DNA from 3 places in the Jeongeupia sp. USM3 genome. Region 1 is predicted to be linked to each of the others. Evidence: predicted binding sites of a transcription regulator. Region 1 holds the regulator's gene; each other region holds the start of a gene.
The links. Region 1 encodes FliA, which starts transcription of late flagellar genes. Its sites were predicted from a motif close to GCTAAAGNTNNNNNNNNNNCNGCCGATAAT; they were not measured.
Positions count from the first base shown of each region.

Region 1 (7,178 bases):
GCGAGCAAGTATCCCGAGGCCGCCACCAGCGGCTGGCGCCATCACTACGTGCTGATCGAAATGCAACTGAACCCCGAAACACTCGGGCCGCGCGCCGCGGCCACGCTGAACCAGGCCGCACTGAACGGCGAAATCGCCCGTGGCCTGCGCGTTCGCATCGCGCCGCAGGGCCTGACCGGTGCCAACTACATCGAGATCGACTATGTCGAGGGCAAGCCCAGCCCGATCCTGCCGATCAACTGGAAGCCGACGGCGCTCTACGTGCCGTCGGCGCGCAGCACCGTCGGCCAGTTGCTGAACGCGACGCAAAGCATCGCCGACAAGCTCGCCAAGCTCGACCTGCAGACCATGGTCGACAAGGTCGAGCAGGCCGCCGACACCGTCGACAGCAAGCTGAACGCACTGCCGCTCGAGGAAATCGGCCGCAATACGCAACAGGCCACCGAACAGCTGGCGGCGATGCAGTTGAAGCCGATCGGCGACGAGACGCTGGCCCTGGTGCGCGAGTTGCGGCAGAACAATGCGCGGCTCGGCGCCCTGCTCGCCGACCCGGCGCTCGCCAGCGCACCGGCCGAGCTGCACGCAACGCTGAAATCGGCCAATGCGCTGCTCGCCAACCCGGCATGGGGGTCGTCGCTGAACCGGCTCAACCAGTCGCTCGGCGAGGTCGACCGGCTGCTCGCCGAACGCCATGCAGCGCTCGGCAGCACGCTCGACAACCTCGACCGCGGCAGCGCCGAGCTCGACGCGCTGCTGCACGACATCCGCGCCAATCCGTCATCGCTGCTGTTCTCCGAACCGCCGGCGCCCTATTCCCTGCCGAAACGCTGAGGCACGCCATGCGCCCCCTTCTGATCATCATCGCCAGCCTGTTGATCGCCGGCTGCGCCGGCGGCAGCCGGCCGACCAGCGAATTCAACTACCTGCTCACCAGCGAGCGCCCGGCAGGCCAGGCCAGCCTGTCCGGCACCGTCTATGCGGCCCCGCTGACCGTCGACGAGCCGTTCGGGCAGCGCGGTTTCGTCTATCGCGAAGCCGCACAGCGCTTCGTCGTCGACCCGTATCGCGGTTACCTGTCCGCCCCGGGCCGGCTGATCGACCGCCGGCTGGCGGCCTGGCTGACCGCGGCCGGCGCGACACCGACGCTCGACCGGCAGGCCGCCCGCCATGTCGTCACCGGCCGGGTCGCCGCGCTGTATTTCGACCTGCGCCCGGAGCAGCCAGCCACCGCCGTCATCGAACTGCGGCTCGACCTCGGCAGTCCGGGTGAAGCCGGCCGGGCGCTCGTGATCACCGGCAGGGCCAGGGTCGCACCGGTCAGCAGCGACGGCCTGGCCGCGGCGAGCAACGCCGCGCTCGCTGATGCGCTTTCCCAACTGGAAACGGCGCTGGCGGGCGAAAGCCGGGCCGCGTTGCGGTAAACTGGCCCGGCACCCGTTCCGCCAAGATCCATGCCCAATAAACGCGCCCTCAAGCTTTACCGTGACACCCGCTCCGACAGCGATGCGGAGCTGCTTGCGCGCTCGACGCCGCTGGTCAAGAAGATCGCCTACCACCTGATCGCGCGGCTGCCGGCCAGCGTCGACGTCGAGGATCTGATCCAGGTCGGCCTGATCGGGCTGATGGATGCGGCGCGCAACTTCGATCCGGGCGCCGGCGTCCAGTTCGATACCTTTGCATCACAGCGTATCCGCGGCGCCATGCTCGACGAGCTGCGCAACGCCGACTGGCTGCCGCGCCAGGCGCGGCGCAATCTGCGTGGCATCGATGCGGCAATCCACAAACTCGAACACACGCTCGGGCGCGCGCCGAGCGAAGCCGAGGTCGCCAAGGCGCTCGACCTGCCGCTGGCCGACTATCAGGACATGCTCGGCGACGCACGCGGCCATCAGTTGATCCATTTCGACGACCATGCCGGCCACGACGACGACGGCTCGCTGCTCGACACGATCGCCGCCGACCGGGACGCCGATCCGCTGGCGCAGCTCGACGACAGCCACTTCCGCGCCCGGCTGATCGAAGGGATAGCGCAACTGCCCGAACGCGAAAAACTGCTGATGGCGCTGTACTACGACGAAGAACTCAACCTCAAGGAAATCGGCGCCGTGCTCGGTGTTTCCGAATCGCGCGTCTGCCAGCTGCACAGCCAGGCCGTTGCGCGGCTGCGCACCCGCCTGACCGACTGGACTGCCAGATAAATGGACAAGATCAGCATCCTCGGCCTCGCCATCGGCCTGACCGCCATCCTGCTCGGCCAGTGGCTCGAGGGCGGCCATCTCGGCTCGCTGCTGCAGCTGACGGCCTTCCTGATCGTGATCGGCGGTACTGCCGGTGCGGTGATGCTGCAGAGCCGGATGAGCGACTTCGTCGCCGGGATGAAGATGCTGCGCTGGGTGTTCGTACCGCCGCAGCACGACAACCGCAAGCTGCTGGCCACGCTGGTCAACTGGGGCCACCAGTCGCGCCGCGGCGGCCTCTTGGCGCTCGAGAACGTGATGAACGCCGAGAAGGATCCGTTCGTCAAACGCGGACTGCAGATGCTCGTCGACGGCGCCGAGCCCGAGATGATCCGCCGCGCATTCGAGCTCGACATCGACGCGTACGAGGCCAGCGCCAAGGCCGCCGCCAAGATCTGGGAAGCCGCAGGCGGCTACGCGCCGACGCTGGGGATTCTCGGCGCGGTGCTCGGGCTGATCCACGTGATGGAGAACCTGTCCGATCCGTCCAAGCTCGGCGCCGGCATCGCCGTCGCCTTTGTCGCGACGATCTACGGCGTCGGCATCGCCAACCTCGTTTTCCTGCCGATCGCCGGCAAGCTCAAGCGCCACATCCACAGCGAAGTCGTCCATCGCGAGATGCTGCTCGAAGGCCTGGTCGCGATCGCCTGCGGCGAGAACCCGCGGCTCTACGAGAACAAGCTCGCCGGCTACCTGCGGGGCTGAGCGCCAGTTCGGGGACTTGCCGCGCGTCGGCGGGAGCCATGCAAGGCCAAGCAGCGAATGCCCCAGGGGCCCTTTAGGGTCCGAAAAGTCCCACAGGGACTCCCTTCGGCCACAACGGTACGATCGGTACTGCAAGCGAGCACAACGCCGCCAGCAGGATTTTGTCGGCTGCGCTAAACCGGAAGCAGGACTCCGGAGGCCATATGCGCTGGCTGCTTCATCTGTCGCTCCGCGGGCTGGCCTGGCTCGATCTGGCGCTGTTCACGCTGGCCCTGCTGCTGCTCGGCCTGCTGCCCCGATCGTGGCTGGCCGGCGGATATCCGCGGCTGTTTCGCCGCTGGTGCAGCTGCTTCGTCCGGGCGCTCGACGTCGACCTGCGGCTTCATCAGCATCAGGCCCGGCCGCTGCCCGAGCATTTCATCCTGATCGCCAACCACCCGTCGGCGCTCGAACTCGTCGGCATCCCGGCGCTGTTCGACGTCGTCAACCTGGCCAAGATCGAGGTCCGCGACTGGTGGTTCGTCGGCCGGATCGCCGCCGTAGCCGGAACGGTTTTCGTCAAGCGCGAAAGCAAGGACTCGCGCCAGGGCGCGCTGGTCGCGATGACCGAGGCGGCCCGCAACGGCCGCAATATCGCGATCTACCCCGAAGGCGGCTGCAAGGGCCGGCGCCTCGCCGAACGCTTCCACTACGGCGCGTTCACGATCTCGCTCGAAACCGGCATCCCCGTCGTCCCGGTCTTCGTGCACTACGAGGCACAGGCCGCATTCGCCTGGGAGGGGCAGACGCTGCCGCAGATGCTGATCCAGATCGCCCGTGCGCCGAACCGGCGCGCCAACTACCACGTCTACGACGCGTTCGACCCGGCCGACTTCACCGATCGCGATGCTTACACCCGCCACGTCCATGCCTGCTATCTCGAGTGGCAACGCCGCCATCTCGAATGAACACAGCCCGTCGTCATCGCGCCCTGCGTAGCGGCGAAGCGCTTATAATCGCCGACTGAACCGCTTTCCATCGTTGCGACATGGCCATTTTCCGCAAGAAAAACATCGCCAAGGCGTCGACCCGCACCGCCTTGCCGCCGCAGTTCGCCAGCGTGCTGCGCGAGTCGTGGTGGCTGCTGCTGGTCGCCATCGTCGTCTACCTGGTGCTCGCGCTCGGCAGCTACCACCGCGCCGACCCGGGCTGGTCGCACAGCGCGACACAGGCGGCGGTGCAGAACCGTGGCGGCAGCGTCGGCGCCTGGGTCGCCGACATCCTGCTCTCGGCATTCGGCCTCTCGGCGTGGTGGTGGATCGCGTTCTGCCTCGCCGCCATCCTGTGGGGCTACCGGCGGATCGACCACGTCAACGATTCGTCCCGGCCGGTCGTACTGCTCGCGTGCACCGGTTTCTTCATGATCCTGCTGGCAAGCAGCAGCCTCGAGGCGCTCCGCCTGCACACGCTCGACATCGACCTGCCGCTGGCGCACGGCGGCATCGTCGGCGTGGCGCTCGGCGGCTGGCTGTACCGGGCCCTCGGCTTCGCCGGCGCCACGCTGACCCTGTTCGTCGTCTGGGCGCTCGGCGTTTCGCTGTTCACCGGTCTGTCATGGCTGGCGCTGATGGAAAGGCTCGGCACCGGCATCGAATGGCTGGGTTTCAAATGCGTCGACACCTGGCAGGCCGCGCAGGACCGCCGTATCGGCCGTCAGGCGTCGGTGCTGCGCGAAGAGAAGGTCAGCAGCGAGAAAAAGAAACAGGGAGACAAGGCGCCGCTGAAGATCGAAACGCCGCAGATCGAGGTCCCGGTCGCCAAGGCGGTGATCAAGGCCGCCGAGAAGGAAGCCGAAGCACAGCAGAAGAAGACGGTCCAGCCGACGCTGTTCGGCTTCGACGACCTTCCGGCACCGGTCGCCGGCGGCCTGCCGGCGCTGAGCCTGCTTGCGCCGGTGCCGACCGCGCAGGAAAGCATCAGCAACGACACGCTCGAATTCACCTCGCGGCTGATCGAGCGGAAACTCGCCGAGTTCAATGTCGAGGTCAAGGTCATCGCCGCCTACCCGGGCCCGGTGATCACCCGCTACGAGATCGAGCCGGCGGTCGGCGTCAAGGGCGCGCAGATCGTCAACCTGATGAAGGACCTGGCGCGCGCGCTCGGCCTTGTCAGCATCCGCGTCGTCGAGACCATCCCCGGCAAGACCTGCATGGGGCTCGAGCTGCCGAACCCGAAGCGGCAGATGATCCGGCTGTCGGAAATCCTGTCGTCCGAAGCCTTCCACGGCATGCATTCGAAGCTGACGATGGCGCTGGGCAAGGACATCACCGGCAAGCCGAGCGTCACCGATCTCGCCAAGGCGCCGCACATGCTCGTCGCCGGCACCACCGGCTCGGGCAAGTCGGTTGGCGTCAACGCGATGATTCTCTCGCTGCTGTACAAGGCAACGCCGGAAGAAGTCCGCTTCATCATGGTCGACCCGAAGATGCTCGAGCTGTCGGTCTACGACGGCATCCCGCACCTCTTGGCGCCGGTCGTCACCGACATGAAGCTCGCCGCCAACGCGCTGAACTGGTGCGTGGCCGAGATGGAGAAACGCTACCGGCTGATGAGCCATTTCGGCGTGCGCAACCTCGCCGGCTTCAACCAGAAGGTCAAGGAAGCCGAGAAGGCCGGCCAGAAACTGACCAACCCATTCACCTTGACCCCGGACAACCCGGAGCCGGTCGAGCACCTGCCCTTCATCGTCGTCGTCGTCGACGAGTTCGCCGACCTGATGATGGTCGCCGGCAAGAAGATCGAGGAGCTGATCGCCCGGCTGGCGCAGAAGGCCCGCGCCGCCGGCATCCACCTGATCCTCGCGACCCAGCGGCCGTCGGTCGACGTGATCACCGGGCTGATCAAGGCCAACATCCCGACCCGGCTGGCGTTCCAGGTGTCGAGCAAGATCGACAGCCGCACCATCCTCGACCAGATGGGCGCCGAGGCGCTCTTGGGCCAGGGCGACATGCTGTTCCTGCCGCCGGGCACCGGCTATCCGCAGCGCGTCCACGGCGCCTTCGTCGCCGACGACGAGGTGCACAAGGTGGTCGAATACCTGAAGAGTACCGGCGAGCCCGACTACATCGACGGCGTGCTCAACGGCGGCTTCGAAGCCGAAGCCGCCGGCGGGGCACCGTGGGAAGGCAGCGGCAATGCCGATCCGGAAGCCGACCCGCTGTACGACGAGGCCGTGGCCTTCGTGATCAAGTCGCGCCGTGCATCGATCTCGTCGGTCCAGCGCCAGCTGCGCATCGGCTACAACCGCGCCGCGCGGCTGATCGAGAGCATGGAAGCCGCCGGCCTCGTCAGCCCGATGGAAACCAACGGCAACCGCACGGTGCTCGCACCACCGGCCGAATGAAGACCCGCGCCGCAATCGCCGCCCTGGCCGCCGCGCTGAACGCGCAGGCGGCCGACATCGAGGTGCTGCACTGGTGGACCTCGCCCGGCGAGACGCGCGCGCTGCTGGAGCTCAAGCAGCGCGTCAACGCTGCCGGCTACCGCTGGAACGATTTCAGCGTTGTCGGCGGCGGCGGCGAGAACGCGCTCGGCGTGCTGCGCACCCGTGCCCGCTCGGACAACCTGCCCACCGCCGCAATGACCGGCGGGACCCAGTGGCAGGAATGGCACCGGCAGGGGCTGCTTGGCGACATCAGCGACGTTGCCGACGAGCAGGCATGGTCCGGCATCCTGCCGCCGGTGCTCGACGCCATGCTGAAGGTCGACGACCGCTACGTGGCCGTGCCGCTGGGACTCGCACGGGTCAACATGCTCTGGAGCAACGCCGCCGTCCTGCAGCGTGTCGGCGCCACGCCGCCGCAAAGCTGGAAGGCGTTCTTTCCGCTCGCCGACAAGCTGCGGCATGCCGGGATCGTGCCGCTTGCCCTCGGCCAGCAGAACTGGCAACTGGCAACGTTGCTCGAAGCCGTCATCCTGGCCGAGGCCGGCAGCGACATTCACCGGCAGGTCTTCGTCACACCGGTCGCCGGCGCGACCCGCGACCCGCGCTTCGTCCGGGCGCTGGAGCTGTTCAAAAGACTCAAGCCCTATACCAACGCCACCGGCCCGGGGCGCGAGTGGCATCAGGTCGCCGCCGACGTCATCGAAGGCCGCGCGGCGATGGCCGTGTTCGGCGACTGGGCCAAGGGCGAGTTCGCCGCCGCCGGCAAGCAGCCCGGGCGCGACTACCTGTGTACCGCCGCGCCGGGTTCCGCC
Region 1 covers NZ_CP017668.1:3,223,945-3,231,122, reverse strand. The annotation lists gene BJP62_RS15290 (MlaD family protein) at 1-831, shown strand, start outside; gene BJP62_RS15285 (hypothetical protein) at 840-1,421, shown strand; gene BJP62_RS15280 (RNA polymerase sigma factor FliA) at 1,452-2,198, shown strand; gene BJP62_RS15275 (flagellar motor protein) at 2,199-2,942, shown strand; gene BJP62_RS15270 (1-acyl-sn-glycerol-3-phosphate acyltransferase) at 3,146-3,889, shown strand; gene BJP62_RS15265 (DNA translocase FtsK) at 3,970-6,324, shown strand; gene BJP62_RS15260 (ABC transporter substrate-binding protein) at 6,321-7,178, shown strand, end outside.

Region 2 (7,178 bases), 1.7 Mb from region 1:
CGTTCTTGAGCTTCTGCAGCGCGATCTGGCCATCCTCAGCCTCTTCGACATTGGCAAAGCCCAGTTCTTTCAGCAGGTTGCGGACAATGCGGCGCATGGTGGAGAAGTCGTCGACCACCAGGAAACGCAGATTGTTATCGGACATATGGCGTGTACTCACTCATGGATGCGGGCCCGAGCGCTGCGGGCCTGTCAGGCCGTCAGCAGCGGCGCCAGCGTATCGGCCAGCACGATCGGGTCGAATTTAGCGACATAGGCGTCTACACCGACGCTCGTGCCCATGGCACGGTTGGCGTTCGATGATAGCGACGAATGCATAACGACCGGAATTCCGTCGAAGCGGCGGTCGGACTTGATGTGCTTGGTCAGCACATAGCCGTCCATTTCGGGCATCTCGGCGTCGACCAGGATCAGGCGCAGCTTCTGCGACAGCGGTTCGCCGTCATGGCTGGCACGGCTCGCCAGTGCGCCGAGCTTGTCCCAGGCCTCCTTGCCGTTGTTGGCCTGATGGTACTTGACGCGAATCTTGTCGAGTACGCCGACGATTTCGCGGCGGGCCACGACCGAGTCGTCGACGAAGAACAGGAACTGGTCGTGATCGAGGCCGACCTGCTGTAGCTCAGGGATCGCCGGCTCGCCGATCACGCTGGCGAGAATCTGCTCGACATCGAGCACCGATACCAGCTTGCCGTCGGGCAGCTCGGTGATCGCGGTGATCAGCGCCTGGTTGCCGGCGAGCATGTTTTCCGGTGCGCGGACCTTGTCCCAGTCGACGCGGATGATGCGGTCGACTTCGTGGACCAGGAAGGCCTGGGTGTGTTTGGAGAACTCGGTGACGATCATCGTCGCGTTGGCATCGCCGGTCGGCCGATCCTGGGTGGCGACGAACTTCGACAGCGAGATCACCGGAATGATGTTGCCGCGAAGCGAGATCACGCCTTCGACGCCGAACGGCATGTTCGGGGTCTTGGTGATCTTCGGGGTCTGCGATACTTCGCGAACCTTGAAGACGTTGATCCCGAAGGTCTCGCGCGTACCGAGCGAGAACAGCAGGATTTCCATCTTGTTCGAGCCGGCGAGTTTGGTGCGGGCGTCGACGTCGTCGAGCAGATTCATCGGTGTGAGGCTCACGGTAGGCTCCGATCAGATAGTGGCACGGCTCAGGCGCTCAGAAGGTGGTGGGCAACGAGCTCGGACAGCTTGTGCGGTTCGAACTTGGGCACGTAGCCGTCGACGCCGACCGACTGGCCGAGCTTCTGGTTGGAGTTGCCCGACAGCGACGAATGCATGATGACCGGGATGCCGGCGAAGCGCGGGTCGCTCTTGATCATGCGGGTCAGCATGTAGCCGTCCATTTCCGGCATTTCCACGTCGGTGAGGATGAGCTGGACCATTTCGCGCATGGGCTTGCCGCGGATTTCCGCCGACTTGGCGATGCGCTGCAGCTCGTCCCAGGCCCGCTTGCCGTTGATCGACTGCTGATGGCGGATGCCCATCGCGTCGAGCGTCATTTCGATCTGGCGGCGGGCGACGACCGAGTCGTCGGCGAAGAACACCGTCATTTCACCGAATTTCTGGTCCCGGACCACGACGCCGACGTCGATCGCCTGATCGGTCTGCGTGGTTTCGGCGAGCACCTTCTCGACGTCGAGCATCATCACGAGCTTGCCGCTGTCGAGTTCGGTGACCGCGGTCACGAGGCCGCCCATCTGCACCGTGAGCATGTCCGGCGGCACGCGCATCAGCGACCAGTCCAGGCGCAGGATGGTATCGACGGCCTCGACCAGGAAGCCCTGCGTCTGGCCGTTGTACTCGGAGACGATCATGATCTCCGGTTTGCTGCCGGTATTGATCCCGGCATACTTGGCCAGATCGATCACCGGGACCAGCGATCCGCGCAAGCTCACCATGCCTTCGACCGAAGGCGGCATATCCGGTGCCTGGGTGATTTCGGGGGTGCGCATCACCTCGCGCACCTTGAACACGTTGATGCCGAAGTTCTCGCGGCGACCGGTGCGCGAATCGACCCCGAGCGTGAACAGCAGGATCTCCAGCTTGTTCGTGCCTGCAAGCTTGGTTCTGGCATCGATTTTCTTCAGAAGGTCGGACACGGCGGGGACTCCTGGTTAACTGATATTTCTGCCGTCGGATGTAAGTATTTATCCGTATTCAACGGCCGCGGCCACTGCGCCGGCGCATTTGCTGGACCACTATATCGGCAGAAACGACCAAAACCTTAGGGTTTGCTGATAAACAAGGCAGAATGCGGCTTTGCAGGCCATTTATAATTTAAAAATACGCCGGCAACAAGGATGGGTGACGTGGCAGAACCTGGAAACAACATAGACCCGCGTGAGCTGGAGGCCGCCTTTTCGCTGTTTACCGAAGCGTCGGCACAGTTGACCAATGCTTACGCCGATCTGCGTCAGCAGGTCGTGTCGCTCACCGCGCAACTTGAAATCGCCAACGGTCACTTGCGGCGTGAGCTGGACGAGAAGGCGGCACTGTCGCGGCGGTTGGCGATTCTGATGGATCGTCTGCCCGGCGGCGTGGTCGAACTGGACGCGCGGGGCAGTGTCACGATGCTGAATGCCGCTGCGCGTGAACTGCTCGCGCCGCTGGCCGAAGGGCAGGACTGGCAGGTATTCCGGGAGGCGCATGGCGAGCTCGATGACGGCGGCCTGTGGCTCTACCCGAGTGGTCGGGGTCTGAGGCGCCTGCGCATCGACAGTACCAGCGTGCCCGAAGAGGCGTGCCAGATCCTGCTGGTCCAGGACCTGACCGAAACCTGGGCGCTCGAGCAATCGCTGGCGCAGCACAAGCGGCTGGCGGCCATGGGCGAAATGGCCGCCGGGCTGGCGCATCAGCTGCGCACCCCCTTGGCGACGGCCTTGCTCTACGCCGGTCACCTGGCCCGGCCGCAGCTGGCCGACAACGACAGGCGCCGCTTTGCCGACAAGGCGCTGGCGCGGCTGCGCCATCTGGAAGCGCTGATCCAGGGCATGCTGCATTTCGTCCGCGGGCATGCGCTTGCAATGGCGCCGGTCGGTCTCGACGAATGCCTGCTCGAAGCGGTGCAGACGATCGAGCCGCAACTCGAGGCCCGGCATATTCAAATCGATTTCTCGCCGGCAAACCGCGCGGTCCAGATCCTTGCCGATCGCAAGGAGTTGCTCGGCGTGATGTTGAACTTGCTGGAAAATGCGATGCAGGCGAGTGACGATTATGCTTGCATAGTGCTTTCTGTGTCCTTTGACGAGTGTTTCGCTACAATGGTGGTACGGGATCAGGGCTGCGGTGTGGCGCCGGAGGCGCTGGAGCGTCTGTTCGAGCCTTTCTACACGACCCGCAAGGACGGTACAGGTCTGGGGCTGGCGATCGTCCGCAGCATGATCGAAGGCTTCGGTGGCGATGTTTCGGTGCGTTCGGTGTTGGGCGAAGGCACGGAATTCACCGTGCGGTTGCCAGTTCTGAACGACGCCTCTAATGTTTGATGCTGGTAGCGCCGTCCGGTAGGGTGGGGCGTGCTTCCGCTGTTTTATTTTCAAGACAAGGTTATGGGAAATATGTCGCCAACCGTTCAGGTCGAAGGGCAGGTGGGCCGGGTCGTACTCTCGGGTCAGTTCGATTTCAGTGCGCACCGCGAGTTTCGCCAGGTGTGCGAGACGCTGATTGCCGATCCCGCGGTCAAGGAAGTGCTGGTCGATTTTCAGAACGTCAATTACCTCGATAGCTCGGCGCTGGGCATGCTGCTGTTGCTGAAGGAAAAAATCGGCGCGGTCAACAAAAGCCTGGCGCTGGTCAATTGCCGCGACACCGTCAAGCAGGTGCTCGAGATCGCCTGTTTCGGCAAGATTTTCACGATCCGCTAACACCCGCTGAATGCGCATTCTCGTCGTCGACGACACCGAAGCCGTCCTGCTGTTGATCTCGCGGTTTGTCGAGGCGCTGGGCCACGTGGCCATTCCGGCGCGCGACGGCGGCGAGGCGATCCGCGTCTGGCGCGAGGCCAGGCCGGATCTCGTGTTGATGGACATGATGATGCCGGTTGTCTCGGGGCCGGAAGCTGCGGCGACGATCAAGTCCGAGGCAGGCGAAACCTGGGTGCCCATCGTGTTCGTGACCGGCATTGGCGAAGAAAGCAGGCTGGCCGAGGCGATCGAGCAGGGCGCCGACGACTACATCAACAAGCCGGTCAACCTGCGGGTGCTCGAGGCCAAGCTGAAGGCTTTCCAGCGTACGCTCGAGCTCAACCGCAAGGTGCGCGAGCAATCGGCCAAGCTGGCGGACTATTACGCCAGGGCCGAGGAGGAAAAGCGCGTCGTCCAGCATCTGATGGAGCAGATGGTCAACGCGGAGCGGCTGTCCGACGCACAGCTCGAGTACTGGCTGTCGCCGGCCGAGAGCCTGTCCGGCGACATGATCGCCGCCGCGCGCACGCCCGGCCAGGTGCTGCATCTGATGCTGGCCGACGGCATCGGTCACGGCCTGACCGCTGCGCTCAATGTGCTGCCGCTGACGCAACCCTTCTACAGCATGACCGAGAAGGGCTATGCGATTCCCGACATCCTGATCGAAATGAGCAAGAAGGTCCGCCAGGTGTTGCCGGTCGGGCGTTTTGTCGCCGTGGTGCTGATCGCGATTGACGAAGCGGGGGGCTGCGTCGAAGTCTGGAATGGCGGCATGCCGACTGTGCTGGCGGCTGGCGACGACGGCCAGGTCTGTCATCGCTGGCGTTCCCGCCACCTGCCGCTGGGCATTACGCCGACGCAGGATATCGACGTCAGAACCGAGCGCTATTACTTTGCCGCTCCCGGATCGGTCGTGGTCTATTCCGACGGCCTGACCGAGGCGCGCCGGGGCGACGGCCAGTCCTTCGGTATCGACCGACTGCTTGAGGTATTGCAACAGCCGGTGCCTGCGCGCCTGGGCGCGCTGCAGGGGGCGCTGGAAGGCCATATGGCCGGCGCCGCCCATCACGACGACATCTCGCTGGTGCTCGCGCACTTCGGCGCCCGCCTGCGCAAGACCGTGGAGCCTGCCGGGGGGGCGTCATTTGATCTGGCCGCTTTCCTGGGGAATGCCGAGCTGGCTTGGCGCTACGGCCTGCAGCTCGGCGCGGCCGAACTCAAGTACATCAATACCGTGCCGTTCATGATGTCGTTCGTGAACGAAATCGACGCGCTCGCCGCGCACCAGTCCGATGTTTTCCTGATGCTGAGCGAGCTCTTCGCCAACGCGCTCGATCACGGCCTGTTGCACCTCGATCCGGCGCTCAAGCAGCAAGCCGACGGCATGGAGCGCTATCTGGCGGCCCGTCAGGCGGGGCTGGCCGCACTCGAGTCGGGGAGTATCGACATCGAGCTTGCGGGTTTGCGTGCTGACGGGCGGGACGTGCTGCGCGTCCGGGTCCGCGACAGCGGTACCGGATTCGACCGGCCGCGCACGGCCGGTCAGCCCGGTACCGGCCTGGCGCTGGTGCAGGCGCTGTGCGAGCAGTTGATATTCCCGGGTAGCGGGAACGAGGCGATCGCGTATTATTCGCTCAATCCGCTTCCCGTCACCGCCTAGATCCTCGCGATCCGGCGTCGTTCGATCCGATGCACACCGTTCCCCTGACAGTCCGTAATGCCAATGCCGACGGGCGCGTGATCGCCGTCGGTGCGTCGACCGGCGGCACCGAGGCGCTGAAGGCGCTGCTCGTTCCGTTGCCGGCGACCCTGCCGCCGATCGTCATCGTCCAGCACATGCCGGCGATGTTCACCGGCTCGTTCGCGCGCCGGCTCGATGGTTTGTGTGCGCTCACGGTCCGGGAGGCCGAGCACGGCGACGTGCTGCTGCCGGGCCATGCCTATCTGGCACCGGGCCACTCCCATCTGCTGCTGGCGCGCCTGGGGGGGCGCCTGTGCTGCGCGCTGTCGCAGGCCGACGCGGTCAACCGTCACCGGCCGTCGGTCGAGGTGCTGTTCCAGTCGGTCGCAGAACTGGTCGGGGCACGTGCGCTGGGCGTGATGCTGACCGGCATGGGCAAGGACGGCGCAACCGGCATGCGGGCGATGCGCGATGCCGGCGCGTACAATTTTGCCCAGGACGAAGCCAGTGCGACCGTGTTCGGCATGCCGAAGGAAGCGATCGCGCTCGGCGGGGTCGACGAAATTCTGCCGCTGGCCCGCATTCCCGAGCGTTTGCAGGCCAGACTGGCATTGCCGCGCTAGCGGATTGACGGAGAGTGACCGTGGCATTACCGATACTGGTGGTTGAGGACGACGAAGCGCTGCGCGAGGCGCTGTGCGATACGCTCGAACTCGGCGGGCACGCGGTGCTGACCGCCGGCGACGGCAGTGAGGCGCTGGCTCTGCTGTTGTCGGGGCGACGCGTCGGCCTGGTGCTGTCGGACGTACAGATGCAGCCGATGGACGGCGAGAGCTTGCTGCGCGAGGTGAAGACCCGCTACCCGTGGCTGCCGGTGCTGCTGATGACCGCCTACGGCGTCGTCGATCGCGCCGTCGCCGCGCTGCATGCCGGCGCCTGCCATTACCTGCCCAAACCCTTCGAGCCGGACCTGCTGCTGCAGGAGGTCGCCAAGTACCTGCTGCCCGGCGGTGCCGACGAGGTGGTGATCGCCGAGGATCCGGCGATGCGGCGGATTCTCGACGTGGCCGAGCGCGTCGCGCAGTCCGATGCGTCGGTGCTGGTCACCGGCGAGTCGGGCACCGGCAAGGAGGTGCTGGCGCGCTTCCTGCACGACCACAGCCCGCGCGCAAGCAAACCCTTTGTCGCGATCAATTGTGCGGCGATTCCGGAGCAGTTGCTCGAATCGACGCTGTTCGGCCACGAGAAGGGCGCGTTTACCGGCGCGGCCAGCCAGCATATCGGCAAGTTCGAGCAGGCCAACACCGGCACCTTGCTGCTCGACGAGATCACCGAGATGCCGCTGCCGCTACAGGCCAAGCTGCTGCGCGTACTGCAGGAGCGCGAGGTCGAGCGGGTCGGCGGCCTCAGGCCGATCGGCGTCGATATCCGGGTGCTGGCGACGTCGAACCGCGATCCGCAGGCCGAGGTGGCCAATGGCCGCTTCCGCGAGGACCTCTATTACCGGCTCAACGTGTTTCCGCTGCATCTGCCGGCGCTGCGCGAGCGGCCGGACGACATTCTGCCACTGGCGCGTGCGCTGCTTG
Region 2 covers NZ_CP017668.1:1,182,485-1,189,662, reverse strand. The annotation lists gene cheY (chemotaxis response regulator CheY) at 1-145, opposite strand, end outside; gene BJP62_RS05465 (chemotaxis protein) at 193-1,116, opposite strand; gene BJP62_RS05460 (chemotaxis protein) at 1,161-2,111, opposite strand; gene BJP62_RS05455 (PAS domain-containing sensor histidine kinase) at 2,322-3,494, shown strand; gene BJP62_RS05450 (STAS domain-containing protein) at 3,525-3,872, shown strand; gene BJP62_RS05445 (fused response regulator/phosphatase) at 3,883-5,571, shown strand; gene BJP62_RS05440 (chemotaxis protein CheB) at 5,601-6,215, shown strand; gene BJP62_RS05435 (sigma-54 dependent transcriptional regulator) at 6,236-7,178, shown strand, end outside.
Region 2: a site for FliA is predicted at 2,212-2,241, ahead of BJP62_RS05460 (chemotaxis protein). Genes of this name have one in related genera too.

Region 3 (7,178 bases), 970 kb from region 1:
CTTCGACGTTCAGCGTCCAGCGCAACGGCTGGCCTTGCCACGCCTGCCCCTGCCAGATGATGCCGTTCTGGTCGAGGGTGTCGAGCTGCCGTTGCACGAGCTGGCCCAGCACGGCCTTGGCATCGTTCAGCCTGCCGTCGCCCGTTCCGCCGGCTGCGCCGGCATCGCGCGACACCGGCTCCCGCGCCTCCGGCAGGTTGTTCTGCGGCTCGCGCATCAACGCCTGCAGCGGCCGTTCGCCGCGCGCCCAGTCGGCCTGGTGCGATTCGTAGAAAATTCCGCTGTCGTTGACCACCTGCGTCAGACGTGCCGCCAGTTGCATGGCGTCGGGCGCCGCGCCGCGAGCCATCAGCGGCACCGGATCGACGCCGGCAGGCTTCCCTTCGCCGGGACGAAGCAGCTCGGCCAGCACCCGTGCCGCCGAACTGAGTGTCGTCGCCGGGCGCGGCGTCGCGTCGCCTTGCAGCAAGGCAAAGCGCAGCGTTGGCGAGGCCGAGACGACCTCAAGCTCGACAGTGGTGCCTGGCTCGGTATTGCGTGGCAGGTTGAGATCGAGCAACTGATCCTTGATCTGGACCAGAAAGCGGCCACCGGGCAGCTCGTTGCGCACGATGGCCTGAAGGCGCTCGCCCAGCGTCAGCAGCGGCGCTTCGGTCGGCGCCGGCAAGGTCCCGGCATCGATCAGCGGGGTCTGGCCCTGCAGGTATTGCTGCAGCAGGCCGATACTGCCCGGCAGCATCGCTATTGACGCCCCGGCTTGCGGTACAGCGCGATGATCAGGTCGACCTCTCCGCGCGACAGGCCGCATACCGAGGCCACCTGCGACGCCTCTGCGCCCTGCTTTGCCAGCCGGATCGCGTGCGCGTACGGCGACTCGGCCGGCAGCTCTTCATGCGGTTCGATGCCGCTCGCCACCGCCTCGACCTGCTGGGCAGCCAGCCTGATCTTGAGCCGCTCCACCTCCTGCCGCAGCGCAATGACCTCCTGGGCCAGCGCGTCGGCAGACGACACCCTATGGTGCGGCCAGTGCCAGCCATGCCGCTTGAGAAAGAACAGCAACTGCGCGACGTAAAACACGATCAGGGCCAGACTGATGTAAAGCAGTTGCTGCCAGGTGATCACAATGCCGTTCATGCTCGATGCCCTTGGGGCCGGAATTCAGCGATAGGCTCGATTCAGTTTATCGGTGTTGTGCAGGTTTTGCAGCGCCCCCTGCGACTCGTCCCGCGCCTGGCGGATCAGCGGCATCAGCGCCGCCAGCAGCGCCTGCGACTCGCGCAGCAAGGCTTCGGCCTGCGCCCGCTGTGGCGAGGCGCGCCAGTCGACCACCTGCTGCGCATCGGCAGCCGCATCGTAGCGGGCCAGTGCGTCGAGCACCGTATCGGGATCGCCGGAGTCGAGCGCAGCCTGCACGCCCAGCAGGCTGTCCCGCAGGGTGCGCAGCGCCGCGAGGGAATCAGGCGCGGCCATAGCTGAGCACGCTGGCCGAATCCTGACGCGGCGCCTCGGCCGCCTGTGCGGCTTGCGCTACCGGGTCGATCGCCTCCCACGACTGCTTGAGGCCGCCGAGCAAACCGAGCACTTCATCGAACAGCGCGACATCGTTGCGCAGATTGGCCTGCAGCAACTGGTTGCTGATGTATTCATACAGCGCGTCGAGGTTGTCGGCCAGCTCGCCGCCCTGGTTCTTGTCGAGCGACAGGCGCAGGCCGTCATCGACGATCGCAATCGCCTTCGACGTCGCCATGCCTTTCTCGGCGACATTGCCGGCCTCGAGATGCATCCTGGCCATCGCCACGGCCTTGATCGCGCCGTCGAACAGCATCGTCACCAGCCTGTGCGGGCAGGCAACGTCGACCGCCATTTCCACCGAGGTCTGGCCGTAGGCGTTCAGCGCTTTTTTCATTCCCAACATCAGTCTTTCCTTTTCAGCGTGCCGATCAGTTGGCCGACAGGCTAGCCAGCATCGCCATCAACGACGAACTGCTTTGCTGCATCTTGGTCAGCGTCTGGTCGAGCGCGACGTACTGCTTGCGCAGCCGGGCTTCGGTTTCGGTCAGCTTGGCGGTCATCGTGGTCCGCTGATCACTAAGCAGCTTGATGCTGCGATTGATGCCATCGGTACGGCTGTCGAGCGTGCCGCCCTTGGTCAGCATCTTGTCGAGCATGTCGTTGAGCTTGTAGCCGAAGCTGTCCTGGGTCGATTCCGGCGGTTTGGTCGGGTTCTTGGTCTTGTCATAGGCGCCGAGAAACGACAGTACCGAATCCAGGTTGTTGGTGACCGCCTTGTCGAGCTTGGTCGAATCGAGCGCCAGCTTGCCGTCCTGCTGGAACGAGACACCCAGTTGCGACAGCGTCTTGATCGCGTCGTCACCGCTACCGAACGACACACCCAGCATGCCCCGCAGCTGATTCTGCACGCCACGGACCGATGCATCACCCTGCAGGATGCCACCGGTCTTGGTTTTCGCGTCGTAGCCCGAAGCCGAGCTGATCGTGGCTTGCATGTCGTTGTAGGCCTTGACGAAGGCCGTCATTGCCGTCTTGATCGCACCACTGTCGCGCTGGGATGTCAGCGTCACCGGCGTGGACTTGCCGGCCGAATCGATCGTCGTTTTCAGCAAGTTGATCGTCAGGCCGCCAACTACATCCGTCAGCGTATTGCTCTGACTGACGACGTCGATGCCGTTGATCTTCGCCTTTGCATTCTGCGCAGCGTCGCCCGGCAGGATGCCGAAGCTGCCCGACGGTGCGGTCGGGTCGAACGCCAGTTCATTCAGCCCGGACGATGTTGCTGCGCCGGCATTCACGTCGAGCTTGAACGCCATTTTTTCGCCGGTCTTGGCACCGGTCAGCACCAGCCGCACGCTGTTGTCGGTCTCCTTGACGATGGACGCAGTCACACCGAGGTCGGATTTCTTGTTGATCGCATCGCGCACTTCACCCAGGGAAAGCTTGCCGTCCTTGTTGGCATCGCTCAGATCAACGGTCGCCGCCTTGACGTCCGGGTTGGTGGTAAATCCGCCGCCCGAGGCGGTGCCGAACGTAAACGTCAGTTTGAGTCCGCTCAGGTCACCTGTCGCGAGTACCGCATCGGCGTTCTTGTACAGCGGCGCGCCACCACCATCCGTGGCGTTGGTCGTGATGCGCTGTGCCTTGGCCAATTGCGACACCTCGAGTGCAAAGCTGCCGAGATCGGCCGTATTGCTGGCGGTGATCGTCGCGATGTCCGACGCGCTCGACGTCGTCTTCACACCGTTGAGCTTGTTGATGTCGAGCAACGCCGCCATGGCGCTCTGCAACCCCGACACCGCCCCCTTGACCGCGCCCAGCGCGCTCAGCTGCGACTGGAAGCTCACCTCCTTCGAGTTGAGCTTGGCGATCGGCTGCTGCTCGATCTGCATCAGCTGGCTGACAATCGAATTGATGTCGAGCCCTGAGCCGCCGTTCGAGGTAATCGTTGCCATGGGGTTTCCTTTTCAGACGTATTGCGAGGTCAAGCCTTGTCGCGCACCAGCAAGCCGCGGAGCTTGTCGATGCTTTTGGCAATGTTCAGCGCCTCCTCGGTCGGAAGCTGCCGGATGACTTCCTTCGATTGCGTGTCGATGACCTTGATCAGCGGGATCTGCGTGTCCTTGTCGACACTGAACTCGACACCCACTTCCGGCTGCATCGATTGCACCGTTTCATTCAATTTCTTTACTGCATCCTCGACCGCGGCGGCCTGCTGCTTTGGCGTCAGTGCCTGCACGGCATCCGGGTTGCTTGCAACGCTGCCGTTGGCCGACTGTACGGCCGCGGCAAACTGGGCAGCGGGCTGTCTTGCATCTCCGTATTGCTGCAGCGCCGGCGTCTGGGCCGGGGGATTGATCGACGAAATCGTCATGGGTTCCCTCTCCTGCAATAAAGCCCCGGCACACGGCCGGGGCTTATCAGTTTAACGCAAGGTCAAACCGTAGGCTTAGCCGCGGAGCAGGCTCAGCACCTGGTTCGGCAGCGCGTTGGCCTGTGCCAGCATCGCGGTGCCAGCTTGTTGCAGCACCTGGTTGCGCGTCATGTTGGCGGTTTCCGAAGCGAAGTCGGTATCGCGGATGCGGCTGCGCGAAGCGGAGAGGTTCTCCGACGTCGATTGCAGGTTCGAGATGGTGTTCTCGAAGCGCGATTGCACGGCACCGAACTTGGCACGTTCGTTGTTGATCAGCGAGAGAGCCGAGTCGACGGTCTTCAGGGCTTCGGTGGCGTTGGCGAAGCTGGTGATGTCCAGCGACGAAACCTTGTTCAGCGTCGAGTTGACCGTTGCTGCACCGACCGCGCCGAGCACGTTGGTGCCGCCAGCCGCCTGAACGGCCGAGAACGATTTTTCCGAGTCGAACGTCAGTTGACCGGTGACCAGCACGCCGTCGGCCGTGGTGTCGGCCGCGAGGGTGCGCGACGCGCCAAGCGCCGTGGTCTGGTCTGCCTTGAGTGCCTGGACCGAGGTCGTGCCGGCGTTGGCCGTGGCGGTATCCTGCAGCTTGATGTTCTCACCGGTGGCGCTGGTCAGGATGATGCCGCTGTTGTCGGAAGCGAGCGATGCGGTCACACCGGTCTTGGCCGACTTGTCGTTGAACGCGGTGACTGCGGCAGCCAGGCCGTCTGCACCCGAAGAAGCCGACAGCGTGAACGACACGGTTTCAGCGGTCGAGTTCTCACCCATGATCTTGAGGTTGTATGCGCCAGCAGCGCTGAAGCTCACCTTGGCATCGGTACGTGCCGATGCGGTCACGCCGGTGGTGTTCGATGCGTTGTTGACGTCTTGCGCAATGGTCTTGGCAGTTGCGCCGGTGGCGACGTTGATCGTCTTGCTGCCGATGAAACCGTTGACATCGAAGGCACCCGAGGTCACCAGCGACGCTTCCGAACCGGCACCGGCGACCGAGCCGGCACCCAGACCCGCGCCGGCCGCGCCGACCTGGTTGTTGCCGTAGTTGGTGGTGCGCAGGTTGGCTGCGCTGGCAGAAATCGTCTGGTTGGCATTGGCGCCGACCTGGAACTGGGCAGTACCGAACGAACCGTCGAACAGCTTCTTGCCGTTGAATTCGGTCGTGGTCGAAATGCGGTCCAGTTCGGAAACGAGCTGGGTCACTTCGTTCTGCAGCGACTGGCGGTCGCTGGCCGAGTTGGTCGAGTTGGCCGACTGCACGGCGAGCTCGCGAATACGTTGCAGCATGTCGCCGGCCGAGCTCAGCGCGCCTTCGGCGGTCTGGGACATCGAGATGCCGTCGTTGGCGTTGCGCTTGGCTTGATCCAGGCCGCGGATCTGGCTGGTCATGCGCTCCGAGATCGACAGGCCGGCGGCGTCGTCCTTGGCGCTATTGATGCGCAGGCCCGACGACAGGCGTTGCAGCGAGGTATTGAGGCTGGCTTGCGAGGTACCGAGGTTGCGCTGCGAATTGAGCGAAGCAACGTTGGTGTTGATGACTTGAGCCATGATGTTTCTCCGATAGAGAGACGATTATTTTTGGGAAGCCGGACCAGCGTTGCTGCGTCCTTGTTTGCCTTATCGTCACGCCGGGGCCGAACTTTAGCGTTTGCTTAAATTTTTTTGCTCGCATCGGCGCGGCGACCGGTTGCGAAGCGGCTTAGGGCACTTCCGAACGCGGTATAGTGACGCGCTCACTGACCGAGGAAGTCCAGATGTCCAAGCGCCCCTCACGTCGCATCAATCCCCCCCGGTCGATCAACGGCTCGAGTCGCGGCAAGTGCTGGCCGAACAGATGCACAACCAGGGCAATCCGGCGCCGCTGGAAGCGCTGTGTCGGGATCTGTTGCAAGATGATCACGGCAACGCCTATGCCTGCGCCAATCTTGGCGTTTTGCTCGAGGCCAAGTACGAATTCGGACAGGCGCTCGCCCTGTATGAGGCGGGACTTGCAGCGCACCCGGACAATTTCGAGCTGAACTTCAATCTCGGCAATCTGCTGCGCCGCCTCGGCGAAAACGAACGCGCGCTCGCCTACGCGAGTACCGCCGTCGAACTGGCGCCGGGGGATGCGCTGGCCTGGCTGTCGCTAGCAAGCCTCGCGCGTCAGACGCGCAGGTTCGACGACTCGCTGCAGGCCTGCCAGAAGGCACTGGCGATCTCGCCGGACCAGCCGCTGGCGCTCACGCATCTGGCCAACTACTACCTCGACACCGGCCGGCCCGGCGAGGCCATCCGCCACTACCGCAAGGCATTGGCCATTGCTCCCGATGCCGAGCTGGCCCACAGCAACATGCTGCTGGCCATGCAGTACGACGCAGAAACACCGCTGCAAGAAGTGGTCGATGCAAGCGCGGCGTACGCACGCAAGATCGGCGACGAAGCCAAGGATCCTGCCCCGTTTCCAAATGATCCTGCACCATGGCGCCGGCTGCGGCTTGGCTTTGTTTCCGGCGACTTCCGCAGCCATGCTGCGGCCTATTTCCTCGAACCGCTGCTGGCGCGGCTCGACCGCAGCCAGTTCGAGCTCTTCGGCTACAACACGCACACGACCAGCGATGTCGTGACCGAGCGCTTGAGCCGCTACTTCGATCGCTTCCAGTCATTTGCATCGTTCGATACCGACGCCCGCTGCCGGCAGATCCGGGACGACCGGATCGACGTTCTGATCGACCTGTCCGGTCATACCAGCGGACACGCACTGCACGTGCTTGCCTGCAAGCCCGCCCCCGTCCAGGTGACGTGGCTGGGCTACCCGGGCACGACCGGCTTGAGCAGCATCGACATCCGGATCACCGACGAGGTCGCCGATGCCTGCGCCCGGGACGGCGAGTACAGCGAGGCCCTGTACTACCTGCCGGCGCCGTTCTGCGTCTACCGGCCGTGCATCCGCAACCCGCTGCAGCGTTACTGGCCCGACTACCAGGTCAAACCCACCCCGGCGCTTAGCAATGGCTTCATCACCTTTGGCACCTGCAACAACCTGTCCAAACTCAGCAAGCAGACGCTCGATGCCTGGGGCAGACTGCTCGGGCGCATGGCGAATGCCAAGCTGCTGATAGAGGCAAACGGCCTGGAGAATCCGGAAGTCCGCCGGTCGCTGGTCGAGCGCTGCACCCGGAGCGGCATCGACGAATCAAGGCTGATCCTGATTCCGCGCACATCGACCAATCAGTACCTGACCTATCACCAGATCGACATCGCGCTGGACCCCTTC
Region 3 covers NZ_CP017668.1:403,232-410,409, reverse strand. The annotation lists gene BJP62_RS01875 (flagellar hook-length control protein FliK) at 1-739, opposite strand, end outside; gene BJP62_RS01870 (DUF2802 domain-containing protein) at 742-1,134, opposite strand; gene BJP62_RS01865 (hypothetical protein) at 1,159-1,470, opposite strand; gene fliS (flagellar export chaperone FliS) at 1,457-1,915, opposite strand; gene fliD (flagellar filament capping protein FliD) at 1,941-3,467, opposite strand; gene BJP62_RS01850 (flagellar protein FlaG) at 3,497-3,886, opposite strand; gene BJP62_RS19230 (flagellin) at 3,962-5,470, opposite strand; gene BJP62_RS01840 (tetratricopeptide repeat protein) at 5,742-7,178, shown strand, end outside.
Region 3: a site for FliA is predicted at 5,539-5,568, ahead of BJP62_RS19230 (flagellin). Genes of this name have one in related genera too.